DNA from 2 places in the Ligilactobacillus sp. RTP31139st1_D10_RTP31139_211217 genome. Region 2 is predicted to be linked to the other one. Evidence: a T-box and tRNA genes for the amino acid it is inferred to sense, from the RefSeq annotation. Region 2 holds a T-box; the other holds one or more tRNA genes.
What was found. A T-box is a leader RNA that pairs with one kind of tRNA and senses whether it is charged. The one in region 2 lies ahead of tyrS (tyrosine--tRNA ligase), so its partner is inferred to be a tRNA-Tyr.
Positions count from the first base shown of each region.

Region 1 (6,078 bases), on a different contig from region 2:
ATGGTATGCGTGCCATCTTACTTTACTATATGTATTATTCCGTCTCACAAGGCGGTCTTGGTTTTGATAAGACGACAGCAGCTTCAATTATGTCGATCTATGGTTCGCTTGTTTACTTATCCAGTGTGATCGGTGGCTTTGTCAGTGACCGTATCTGGGGTAGTCGGAAAACGGTCTTTGTCGGTGGGGTCTTGATCATGTTAGGGCATATCGTCTTAGCGACTCCATTTGGCAGAATGGCTCTTTTCTTATCGATCGCTTTGATCGTGATCGGGACGGGGCTACTTAAACCAAATGTTTCCGAAATGGTCGGTGGCTTATATGCTCCTGAAGATACAAGACGAGATTCAGGTTTTAGTATCTTTGTCTTTGGGATCAACATGGGGGCTTTCATTGCACCACTGACAGTTGGCTGGTTGGGACAACAAGTCAACTTCCACCTTGGTTTTTCATTGGCAGCGATCGGGATGTTCTTTGGTTTGATCCAATACTCGATCGATGGCCGGAAGTATCTTTCTAAAGAAAGCTTATATCCAACTGATCCACTTGAACCAGATGAATTGAAGAGTTTGGGTAAAAAGACTGCCGTTTGGACTGTCTTAGTTGCCTTGATCATTACTTTGATGTTGCTCTTCAATATGTTTACGATCATGAACATCATCAACTTATTGACGATCTTTGCGGTATGTATTCCGGTTTATTACTTCGTTAAGATCTTGGCAAGTAACAAGATCGATAAAGTTGAACGTTCACGTGTGTTAGCCTATATTCCATTGTTCATCGCTTCTGTGCTTTTCTGGTCGATCGAAGAACAAGGCTCAGTTGTGTTAGCATTATTTGCCAACGAACAAACACGTCTATCATTATTTGGCTTTAACTTCCCATCAAGTTGGTTCCAAAGTATGAACCCACTTTTTATCATGTTATATGTTCCATTCTTTGCAAAATTATGGACTAAGTTAGGGAAGAAACAACCATCATCACCAACGAAGTTCTCCTTTGGTCTGTTCTTTGCCGGAGCTTCCTTTATCTGGATGATGTTACCAGGTCTTTTATTTGGAACAGACGCTAAGGTCAGCCCATTATGGTTGATCATGAGCTGGGCGTTAGTTATCATCGGGGAAATGTTGATCTCACCGATCGGCCTTTCCGTGACGACTAAATTAGCCCCTAAAGCTTTCCAAGCTCAAATGATGAGTATTTGGTTCTTAGGTGATGCGGTGGCCCAAGCCTTCAATGCACAGATCGTACGTCTCTACAATGAAGGAACTGAAGTAGTTTACTTTGGAACGATCGGGATCGTGACCGTAGTCTTTGGTGGATTACTTTTAGTCTTAACACCACGTATCAAAAAACTAATGGAAAACGTTAATTAACATTTGACTGTATCGCAGATCACTTCAGATCAGCGGTACAGTTTTTTTATTTGGGAATTAGTTTAAAGCTTTAAAAAGGGTCAGAAAAAAATTATTTAAAAAAGTTTTCAAAAAGTGTTGCATTTTGATCCCAAACAGGGTATTATAATTAAGTCGGATGCGTTAAGTCATCTGATATGAGATATGGAATACGGAAGGGTAGCGAAGTCTGGCTAAACGCGGCGGACTGTAAATCCGCTCCTTCGGGTTCGGTGGTTCGAATCCACTCCCTTCCACCATATTGGGCTATAGCCAAGCGGTAAGGCAACGGTTTTTGGTACCGTCATGCGCTGGTTCGAATCCAGCTAGCCCAATGACTGATAGGTCACGACTTACTTAGGTCGTGACCTTTTTTTTAATTTAAAAAAGCAGGTGAGCAAATGAAATTAGGATTTATCGGTGCTGGAAATATGGCACGGGCAATTATCAATGGTTGGTTAAGTCAAGGGCAAAAAGCAGAGATCTACTTGCACAGTGCTCGCAAAGCAAGTTATGAACCATATGCTAAAGAACATGGACTACATGCGTGTGCTAGCAATACTGAAGTCGTTTCAACAGCAGACATTATTTTCTTAGCGGTCAAGCCGATCGTGTTAGCTGAGGTCTTACACGAGATCAAAACGACGGTACAAGAAAAAAAGCCAGTCATCGTTTCGATGGTAACAGGTGTATCTATCGCAGAGATCGCTGATTTGTTAGAGCTGACACCTGAAGACTTAGAGATCATCCGTATCATGCCAAATGTCAATGCAGAGATCGCGGCTGGAATGACGGCTTTGAATGCAAGTCCTGCTGTGACAGAGACTAATTTTGCGCGTGTCAAAGGACTCTTTGAAATGATCGGTCAAACTGAGATCTTACCCGAAAAAGATTTTAGTACCTTTGTCGCTTTAGCGGGTAGTTCACCGGCCTATGTTTATTTCTTTATCGATGCGATGTCGCGCGCTGGGGTCAAATACGGTTTGAAAAAAGAGCAAGCAACTAAGATCGCGGCCCAAGCTGTTTTAGGGAGTGCGCAAAAAGTTTTAGCTGATCAAAAGACACCGATGCAATTAGTCGATGATGTTTGTTCCCCTGGTGGAACGACGATCGCCGGCTTGCTTGCCATGGAAGAAGCTGGCTTTATGACGGCTGTGATCAAGGGCATGGATGCGACGATCAATAAAGATCAAGGAAAATAAGCGTTTGTGCTTGTAATTTTGGTCTATACCTATTACTATTAAGGTGTAATTAAAATAAGAAAGCGGGTTCAATTATGAGCAAAGTTATCAAGCATGCTGTTGTTTATACAGGAGAAGATAAGATAGATGACGCCTATATTCGATTTGATAAGCAGATCGAAGCGATCGGTCCAATGAGTGAATATCGAGTTTCACCAGCTGATCAAGAGGTGATCGATGTCGATGGTAAGATCATCGTACCGGGCTTTATCGATGTGCATAGTCACGGTGGCTATAATTTTGATGCCATGGATGGGAATGACCAAGAGTTGAGTGAAATGGTCGATGACATGGTCTATGAAGGTGTTACGACTTATTTTCCAACAACGATGACCCAATCACCGGAAAATATTGCGCATGCGATGACAGCGATCAAAGAAGCTGCAGCTAAGAATCCAGTTATCCAAGGTATCCACCTGGAAGGGCCTTTTATCTCACCAGTCTTCAAGGGGGCACAACCAGAAGAATACATTCAAGCTCCAGATACAAAATTATTCGATCATTGGAACGAATTATCCGGTAATATGATCAAATTGGTGACTTATGCACCTGAGCATGAAACTTCGCCTGAATTTGAGCAATACTGTCTTGAACATGGGATCGTGCCTTCTGTCGGGCATAGTAATGCGACGCGTGAACAGATGAAACATTCCCGTGCCAGTCACGTGACGCATTTGTATAATGCCCAACGCGAATTTAAACATCGTGAGCCAGGTGTGACGGGCCATGCTTTGCTGGAAGATAACATCTATTGTGAATTGATCGCTGATGGCTTCCATGTGTGTCCTGATATGATCAAATTAGCCTATGAATTGAAGGGACCAGATAAGATCGAGTTAGTGACTGATTCGATGCGGGCTAAGGGCATGCCGGAAGGAGTCTCTGAATTAGGTGGCCAAAAAGTTATCGTCAAAGACAAACAAGCTCGCCTTGAGAGTGGTAATTTAGCCGGAAGTGTTTTACAATATAAAGACGCTTTTGTAAATATTATGAAGTTTACCGGTTGTTCACTAGAAGACGCGATCAAGATGACTTCCTTAAATCAAGCTAAAGAATTTGGCTTGACGCAAAAAGGTGTGTTAGCAGTGGGTAAAGATGCTGATTTTAACGTCTTTGACCATGAACTTGATCTAGTCGAGACCTATAGTTTTGGACGTCGATTCAAAAAATAACCCTAAATATGGAAGGTGGTAGTCATGGGTTCACCAATTTACATTCAGATCCACAATAAAATCAAACAGGAGATCGAAGCAAATCGCTGGGCGGTCGGTGATCGGATCCCATCAGAGCGTGATCTAGCGGTGCAGTTTGGTGTCAGTCGCATGACCTTGCGCCAAGCGATCCAGACTCTAGTCGAAGAAGGGATCTTAGAGCGCCAGATCGGGTCAGGTACTTATGTAGCGCGTAAAAAGGTCCAAGAAAAGATGTCTGGGGTCACGAGTTTTACGGCGTTGACGGAAGCGCAAGGCAAGACGCCTTCCAGTAAGACGGTCTCTTATTTGGTGACTGCCCCTTCGCTCAGTGAAAGTGAGCATTTAAAGTTAGGGCCTGGTCAAAAAGTATTGCGGATGGAGCGGATCCGATACGCCGATGAAGTTCCGATCTGTTTTGAAGTGGCGACTTTACCGTATGATCTGATCAAAAATTATCAACGCAAGCAGATCACCAATTCATTGTATGGTACGTTGCAAGAAAATGGTTTGACGATCGGCCATGCGCAACAAACGGTCAGCTCGATGTTGGCTTCCGAAAAAATCGCTGAGTATCTCGAGTTAAAACGTGGTTCAGCGATCTTACGCCTACGTCAGATCACTAAATTAGGTGATGGTCGGCCTTTTGAATACGTTCGTACGCAGTATGCTGGTGAACGGTTTGAATTTTATCTAGAAAAATAAAAAAAGCGCCTCAAGCTCATTTGAACTTGGGGCGCTATTTATTATTAGGCTTTAAAAGAAAAACGCGGTTGTAATTTGCGATAAAGCAACCAGATGAGATAAAGGGTCAACAAGCGGTCGCAGTAGTCAGTACTGATCTGGACCAAAAAGATCGCCAGTGCTTGATGGACGCCTGCTCCACTTAGGATCTGAACGAACATGCTTGAACCAGAGCTAGTGATCCCATTAAATAAAAAATAGGTGATCGCAGTACTAGCTAAAGTTCCTGGTAAAGAAATCAAGAGAGCGGCCAAAAAAAGTTGCCAAATTTTAGTGGGAGTACGATATTTGAAGATAAACCCAACTATCAGACCGATCAGCAATTGGATCGGTGAATAATATAGAGAAAAAACATCAGTCGTCATTCCAACTAATAATGCCGTGCTGCCCCCAACTAGTAGACCCGCAGTTGGGCCGAGCAAGGTGGCACATAACATAGTCCCTAACGTGTCGAGATAAAGTGGCAGGTGTAAAAACAGCGCCAAATTACTTCCAATGATATTCAAAGTGATCCCTAAGGCGCATAGGGTGAGGTACCGTGGAGTTGTTCTTTTAGGCATGTGGCACCTCCAAATCAGCGATCTGAGGTAGTGTTTGTTCCAACATATCCGGATCTAAGCCACAAGCACGACTTAAAAATAATTTCATAGCTGCTAAAGCATTTACTTGAGTCAATACGAAGCTGTTAGCTGGAGCTTGCCAAAAGTTTTTTTCATCAACGATACTTTGTCCCAGTGCAAGCCCAGTTGTTGCGATCTTAGTGTGAGCTGCAAAGCCTTGGCAAAGTTCGGGCCAAAGTGTATAGGCGACAGCCAACGGATCATTGATGACGCAACCGATAACTTTTTCGTATTGCCAATGAAAATCAAAATAAAAGCGGGTTATTTTTTGAATGAAGTCAGCTTCTTTAGGCCGTGTTTGGCGGATCAATTCCAAAATATTAGGGGTAAATAACATTTTACGAGTCACATCGAGTCCGACCATTTCGATCTTTAAGGGTAAGTTATCAAAACAGTAGGCTGCTGCATCTGGATCGCACCAGTAGTTATATTCAGCAACTGGTGAGCAATTACCAAAACTTTTGAAATTTCCACCCATAGAAACCAAACGACCACAATTTTTCCAAGCTGCGGGCGCTTTTTGATGAGCTTGTGCGATATTGGTCAGTGGACCTAAAGTGATGATCGTTAAATCAGGTTCGTTGTAGAGCGCTTGATTGATAAAATCACTGGCCCCTAAATGATACGGATGAGAGACTTCGGGGAGCTTACTTTCACCTAAACCATCAGCGCCATGAGTATCTTGGGCACTGACATAGGTACGTTTAAGTGGCTTAGAAGCTCCACAATAGACGGGAATGTCTAAACGATGACAATGATTTAAAATTTTGAGTGCATTTTTAGCACCTAGATCTGAAGGGACATTGCCGGCGACCGTAGTGATCCCGAGAATTTCGAGCTCAGGTGAAGCCAAAGCTAACATTAAAGCTAGGCTATCATCAATACCAGG
Region 1 covers NZ_JBCOAR010000015.1:36,710-42,787, reverse strand. Annotated here, with positions in the region: gene ABT996_RS08835 (peptide MFS transporter) at 1-1,376, shown strand, start outside; tRNA gene ABT996_RS08830 (tRNA-Tyr) at 1,569-1,654, shown strand; tRNA gene ABT996_RS08825 (tRNA-Gln) at 1,658-1,729, shown strand; gene proC (pyrroline-5-carboxylate reductase) at 1,796-2,596, shown strand; gene nagA (N-acetylglucosamine-6-phosphate deacetylase) at 2,671-3,807, shown strand; gene ABT996_RS08810 (GntR family transcriptional regulator) at 3,832-4,530, shown strand; gene ABT996_RS08805 (ECF transporter S component) at 4,575-5,129, opposite strand; gene ABT996_RS08800 (nucleoside hydrolase) at 5,122-6,078, opposite strand, start outside.
Region 1: it encodes a tRNA-Tyr, which carries the amino acid that the T-box ahead of tyrS (tyrosine--tRNA ligase) is inferred to sense. The anticodon was not compared.

Region 2 (7,407 bases):
ACTCTTTATCGGTGAGTGCAAGCACTCGGTGATAAAGAAGTTTCGTTCGACTTGCATGTATTAGGCACGCCGCCAGCGTTCATCCTGAGCCAGGATCAAACTCTCAATTTAAAGTTTGTGACTCTTTATTTTTACTAGCGAATTGACTTCGCAAAATGTTTATTGCTCTTATCACTTAGATAAGAGACCCTGCACATTTGCTTATCGAAACTTTGTTCAGTTTTCAAAGATCTACTCAACTTTTATTCATTCACTTGAATAAAAATTCATTGATATGTCTTATCGACTTAATTATTATATCCAAACTTGTATCTCAATGTCAACAAGTTTTTTGAATTAATTTTTAAGCGATTTGAAATGTTTGATCACATCTCAACGACAAGAACTACTATACTCACTTTTGGCTTAAACGTCAACCCTACTTTTAAATTTTTTTGCATAAACTTTCACTTTCTACCGTTTAAAAAACGAACATAAATTATCACTAAATATTATTGTTCGTTTTTTACTCAATTAATCAGTATCTCTTTAACTAAAAAATAGTTTTTTACCCAGTAAAACACTTACATTTTCCGTGAAAAAATTTTTTCAAAAAAATCTGCAGACAAACCGTCTACAGATCCTTTAACAATTATTTAGTTACACGTGCCAAGAAATAACGCTTCTTGCCCCGACGTGCGATCACAAATTTTCCATCAAAGTTTTCTGCTGGATCGATCACCGCATCTAGATCTTGAACACGATCACCGTTGATATAGATCGCACCATTGGTTACATCTTCACGGGCTTGACGCTTAGATTTTTCGATCCCTGTGTCAACAAGCCATTCAACGATATTTTCCGGTTCAGAACTGATCTCAACTGTTGGCATATTCTTAAAACCTTGCTCGATCTCAGCTGCAGTCAAAGCTTTCACTTCACCTGAGAAGAGGGCCTTAGAGATATGTTCAGCCTGCACAACAGCTTCTTTTCCGTGAACAAATTCGGTCACTTCTTCGGCTAAGCGACGTTGAGCTTCACGCAATTCTGGATGTTCTTCAAGTTTCTTCGCTAATTCTGCGATCTGAGCTTCATCCAAGAAAGTAAAGTACTTCAAATATTTCACAACATCACGATCGTCTTGATTCAACCAGAATTGATAGAATTCATATGGTGTTGTTTTTTCTGCATCGAGCCACACTGCACCACCAGCTGTTTTACCAAATTTTGTCCCGTCAGCTTTCAACATCAATGGGATCGTCAAGGCAAATGCTTGAGTATCTGAGCCTTCCATTTTGTGGATCAGATCGATCCCAGCTGTGATATTGCCCCATTGATCAGCCCCACCGATCTGAAGTTGCACATCTTTTGTCTTCAATAAATGATGGAAATCGATTGCTTGCAAGATCTGGTACGTAAATTCAGTATAAGAGATACCTACTTCTAAACGGCTAGCAACGACTTCTTTGTTCAACATCGTGTTAACATTGAACAATTTACCATAATCGCGCAAGAAATCTAATAAGCTGATCTCCTTTAACCAATCATAGTTATTAACGATCGTGATATTATCTTTACCGAAAAGAGCCTTCATTTGTCCGGTCAAGGCTTCTTCATTGTGGTGAACTTGTTCCATTGTTTGTAAAGTCCGTTCTGACTTCTTACCCGATGGATCACCGATCGAACCAGTCCCCCCACCGATCAAGATATGCGTACGATGACCAGCCATTTGGAATCGTTTCAACATCATAAATGGGATCAAGTGCCCAATATGCAAACTATCACCAGTCGGATCGACCCCACAGTAAACACCGATCGATTTTTTAGCTAATAATTCTTCCAGACCCGCTTCATCTGAAACTTGGTTGACAGCGCCCCGCCATTTTAATTCTTCTAAAATATTTTCCATTTAAGATCCTCCTTTTAATAAAAAAGTCCCCGATGAAAAATCATCAGGGACGAATTAATTTCCGCGTTACCACCCAGATTGCTACATAAATGTAACCAACTCTGTCATCGATATCGGAATGACCCGTTGTTGCTCCATAGTGTACTTCGCAAAAATCATATATGCCACCTTCCAGCATCAGTGGCTCTCTGTGATAGGGATGAGATCTGCTACTATCTATTTCATCGCAAATAATAAAATATCTTGGTTGATTATAGCACAAAACTGGCTACTTACTCCAGAAAATTTATGCGTTAGTCTTCTTTTGCTGACATTCTGGGCAAATACCATACACATCATAGCGACTATTAACGATCTCGTAGTCACTTTGCGCCTGAGCCAGTTTTTCCAATTCTAAGTAAGTGTCATCAAAAATATCCTCGATCTTGCCACACTCTAAGCAGATCAAATGATAGTGGGGCTTAGCGAAATAATCATACCTCACATGTCCCGCACTATCCAAAGCCACTTCAGATACTAGGTCAGACTTCGCCAACAATTCGAGGGTATTATATACAGTCGCCAAACTCACCTTGATATCTTGCTTTTGCAGATATTGATGGATCATCGTGATCGATGGATGCTCATCTGAACACATCAGATATGCTAAGATCGCTTGGCGTTGTGGTGTTGATTTTATCCCGTGTTGCTTTAACTTTTGTGCTGAAGATACTAATAATGTTTGATCTTTCATTGGCTCCACCCACGCTATTATATATAGCCTGTCCTTTCTTGTTGACTTCTCACTTAGATGATACGCTATTTTTTCAAAAAAATCATCAAATACTTTTTCATGTCAAACATTTAGTATTTCAATGTGGTAAAAGAAGAAGCTGTAACTTAGCTATCAATAGTTTGAGTGACGCGGCCCAGCCATGATCAAATAAACTTGTTAAATGCCCGGACCATAGTAAGTTCAATTCGATCAGTAAAAGACATAGCGCAAAGCCTAAGATCAAATACTCACTCACATGCCCTGTTCGATAATAAAACAGGCGTTTACGCGCACTTTTCTTGAATTTAGAAAAAGGCCAAAACCAATGGATACTATTTTTGGAGAAACTATCTTCGATCAAATGCAAAAGATAGCCGATCAGTAGCCAAAATGGTAAGTGCATCGCTGCGGTCGCCAAATATGCTTTAGCAATAAATAAAGCCAACAAATAGACCCCTGCCGCAACAACTAATGAATGGGTCGCTCCACGATGGCCCAATGTTTTATTGGCTACTTTACTAACAACTTGACTCCGCTTACCGATAAATGACTTTGGATGGTCGATATCTGGTAAAACACTACCACAGACTAACGCCGCAGTATTGATAAATGTCACTTGATCGACTGCGGCTAGCATTGGCAAGCCTACAGCCAGTGAGACTGTTATATGTGTACGATATTGCATCGTTTTTCCTCAAATCTAACTAAATTGTCGTCACATACCGCAAAGTACTTCGCTCACCCTTAGTAACAACTTGTAATTGATATGGCAATTGCGCCTGTAATTCGGTAACGTGACTGATTATCCCGACCATGCGATTTTTCCCCTCGATCGTTTGCAAAGTTTCTAAAGCAACTCGCAAAGCTTCTTGATCGAGCGAACCAAAACCTTCATCGACAAATAACGCTTCGATCTCGATCCCTCCGCTCTTCTTTTGGATAACTTCTCCGAGTGCCAAAGCTAAGGCTAAAGCTGCTAGGAAACTTTCTCCGCCTGAAAGAGTGTGGACGCTACGTCTTTTGCCCGCATTATCATCGTAAATATCTAGTTCTAACCCCGTACTCGATGCTCCACGCCCAGTATCCTCATTTAAGCATAATTCATAGCGGCCATTAGTCAAATGGGCTAGGCGCGCATTGGCCGTTATTAAAACTTCCTTGAGATAGGTTTGTAAAATGTAGCGCTCAAAGCCCAATTTTTGTTCACCTTTACCTGTCACAACATCGACGAGCTCCTTTAACTGCCCTAACTGTGTAAATTCAGCTTGCTGTTGTTCAAAGAGCTTCTTTACCTGTTGATAGCATTTAGTATTGGAACTATATTTATGCTCTAGCTCAGCGACTGTTTGCTGTAACTTAGCTTCCGCCTGTTTTGCCTGCGATAATTCTTCGTTAGTTTGCTCCAAGTCAGGCTGTTTTTGACCAGCTACTTGTTTTGAAAGGATCTCGACCTGACCAGCGATAGAATCTAGCTCTTTTTGTTGCTCAGCTAAAGTTTGTTCTAAATGTCCAAGCTGAGCACTTTGGGATAACAATTCTTTTAATTCTGCTAACGTCATCCCTTTGGCAGCACAGGCCGCTTCTAAGTCGGCTTGTCTTTGAGCGATCACTTGTTGCAATTCTTGAGCTTGTTGCTTGGCTTCATTTAGCTTGGCCTCAGTTGCTACTAATGACTGCTCAGTTTGTTTTATATGTGCATTCAAGTCAGCCCAATGCGTTTCAAACTCAGCTATCTTCTGTTGCCAAATTCTCAACTGTGCCTTAGCTTGTTGTTCAGTCTGATACTCTACTGGCAACTGAGCTTGTTTTTCAGCCAATTGCGTCACCAATTTTTGCTTCTCAAGTTGGGCAGTTTGAGCTTGTTCATTTAACTCAGTCAACTTTGTCTGGGCTTGAGCGACCTTTTGTTCTAGGGTCGTCTTTTGTTCCTGCAAGCTCGCTGCTTCTTTTTCCTTATCTGTGAGTCCCCTTATCTCTTGGGTCAATTCGTGTTTAGTTTGGGTCAGTTCAACTTCTAAATGAGTTAACTCGCTTTGCTCTAAAGCAGGATATTTTTCAAAAAAATCCTGCATTTTCGTCTCAAATTCACGTTTCCGTTCAACATTTTCAGCGTTGATCTCATCTATTCGTGCCTGCAAAGCAGTAACTTTATCTTCCAGCTCACGTGCTTGTTGTTTAGCTTGTTCGACTTGTTCTTCATCGATCCCAGCCACTTCACTGACTTTAGCTGGAGCCGGATGGTCTAAACTCCCACAGACTGGACAGGGCTTGCCTGCTTGCAGTTTTTTGACCGCTGCAGCAATATAGTGATCCGCTAATTGATTAGCTAAAGTTCGAGCCTTAGCCCGAGCTTCTTGGCTGATAGTTGTTTCAGTAACTAATTTATTTTGCAAGTTTGCAATATTAGTTTGGCGCTTATCTAAGTCTGCTTGCTTTTCCAAAAGCTCGGCTAATTCTGCTTGTTGATACTTTACCCTTTCTAATTTTGCCTTTAACGTTTCTTTGGCTTGGATCGATTCTGTGAGCGCGTGCTGTTTTGCTTCGATAGCAGCTATTTTTGCTTGCTTTTTCTCTAAAATCGTCGTTATTTTTTGGATCTCAGCTGCCAAAGCATTCTGGCTAACTTCGACCTCTTCTTGCGTGGCCAAAAGCTCACTGACAACTTTGTATAGGGGCAAATTATTCTCCAGTTGTTTATGCTGGTACTGATAATTTGCGATCTCTTTACGCTTAGCTTCATACTCTGCCAATTGTGCAGCTGAACTTAACTGTTCTTTTTTTAGTTTTGCCTGTTTTTGTGCGGTCTTTTGGATGTCAGCTTCAGTCTTAACAAGTGTGGCCTTATTATTTTCCAATAGCTCAAAGTTTGTTCGGTGTTCCAATGCCCATTTCAACGCAACTATTTGCTGGCGTAAAGCTTCACGTTTAGGGGCTTTAGCTAGCAGGTCAGCCTGCTTAGCTTGTAACTTTGCCAGTAGATCGAAGTCTTTTTGAAGCTCTTCTTGTTTACTCAAAACATGCTGCAAGCTCTCGGTTTCTTTTTTAGCTTGTTGCCAGGCTTTGTCTTGTTCCGATAATTCTGCCTTGACTTGTTCGAGCCAGCTTTTGATCTGTTCGAGCCATAATTCAGGGATCTGTGTCTCACTGGTAAAGTCAGCTTGTTGCATCCTCAGTGTTAGTTGCTGTTCTTTTTGTTGGTAACTTGCATTTTGCTCTTTAAATTTTGCCTTGAGCTGTTCGGCCCAGCGTTCAAATAATTCACTGCCAAATAAATTGCGCAAGACTTCTTCTTTTTCCTTACTATCAGCTGCTAAAAAATTACGAAATTCCCCTTGAGGCAACAAAATGACCTTGGTAAATTGTTCCGCCGTCAAATGTAACAACTCATCGATAAAGCGCCGGGCTTCAGGGATCTTTTGGATGGCCAACTTTTCTTCATCCGGACCTGGATAGATCAATTCGACTTTGGCCTTTTTTTCAACGGGCTTGCCACCACGCCCAGCTAAAACTTGTTTTGGCTGACGCTTGATATAATAGATCTTGCCTTGATGCTCAAAGGTAAATTCAACACTAGTCTCGGCTTTATCGCTAGCAAAATCAGAGCGCATTTGGAAGGCTTGCCGTTTTTTACCCGAAGTTTCATTGAAAAGGGCGTAACACATCGCATCAAAGATCGTTGTTTTGCCACTCCCTGTCTTACCCGTGATCAAAAACAACGGTGCCTGCTCGAAGCGGGTAAAATCAACAGTCTCATCCACATAAGGACCAAAATTTTTGAGTTTTAATTCTAATGGTCGCATCCCTACTCACCTTCCTTTTTTAAGGCTAATAGACTTTCTTTAGCCCACTTTTGTTGGAGTTGTGTTGGCTCTTGACCAGTAGCTTGAACAAAGAAATCAGTAAATAACTCCAACGGGGTCTTGCTTTCGATCTTTTCAGCTTGCTTAGTGTGGACCAAACGCTTCTTGCGCTTCAATTCAACTATCCGCGGATAATACTTGCGCAATTTATTCATCACATCAATGATCTCATGTTCATCGGTCAATTCGATAGCCACGTAGTCATCTTCTGCAACAGTCTGATAAAGTTTTGTCGTCAATTCTGCGTATGAGGCCTCCAACCGCCGAATGTCATTGAGCGGATCTAATGGGATCCATTTGCACGAAAAAGGCTCCGTCTCTACGATCCAAACACCTTTTTGACTATTAGCCTCAGCCACCGAATATTTCAACAAACTCCCACTGTATTTGACCGTTGGTAGATCCAATGCTCGCTTGTCATGCAGATGACCTAGCGCCACATGATCAAAATCGCTGAATAGTTCAGGCGGTACTGAATCAAGTCCGCCCACTTCGATCTTAGTCTCGGAATCCGACCGTAAACTGCCAGCCGCAAAAAAATGGGCCACTAAGACCTGTTTTTTAGTCGGATCAAATTTGGTTTTCAACTTTGCAACGATCAATTTCATTGCTGAAGTCAGATCACTCAAACTTTCATCGGCAAAATAGTTACGCGCTTCTTGAAGTTCAAAATACGGTAATAAGAAAAATTGCGTATCCGCAAATTCGATCGGGGTAAAAGCTTCGGCTAGCTTAGTATGCAAGTATAGTTTAGTTTGCTTGAACCACTCTTGTCCTGTTGCCAAACGGACTGCGGAATCATGATTGCCACTGATCGCTAGTAAAGGAAGATCTGCTTTTAGATTCAAGTTTTTTAAAGCTTGATTCACTAACGTCACTGCTTCTTCACTAGGTAAAGAGCGATC
Region 2 covers NZ_JBCOAR010000007.1:68-7,474, forward strand. Annotated here, with positions in the region: partial or broken rRNA gene ABT996_RS05380 (16S ribosomal RNA) at 1-111, opposite strand, end outside; gene tyrS (tyrosine--tRNA ligase) at 632-1,888, opposite strand; T-box leader at 1,931-2,122, opposite strand; gene ABT996_RS05390 (Fur family transcriptional regulator) at 2,175-2,621, opposite strand; gene ABT996_RS05395 (metal-dependent hydrolase) at 2,740-3,327, opposite strand; gene ABT996_RS05400 (AAA family ATPase) at 3,347-6,442, opposite strand; gene ABT996_RS05405 (exonuclease SbcCD subunit D) at 6,445-7,407, opposite strand, start outside.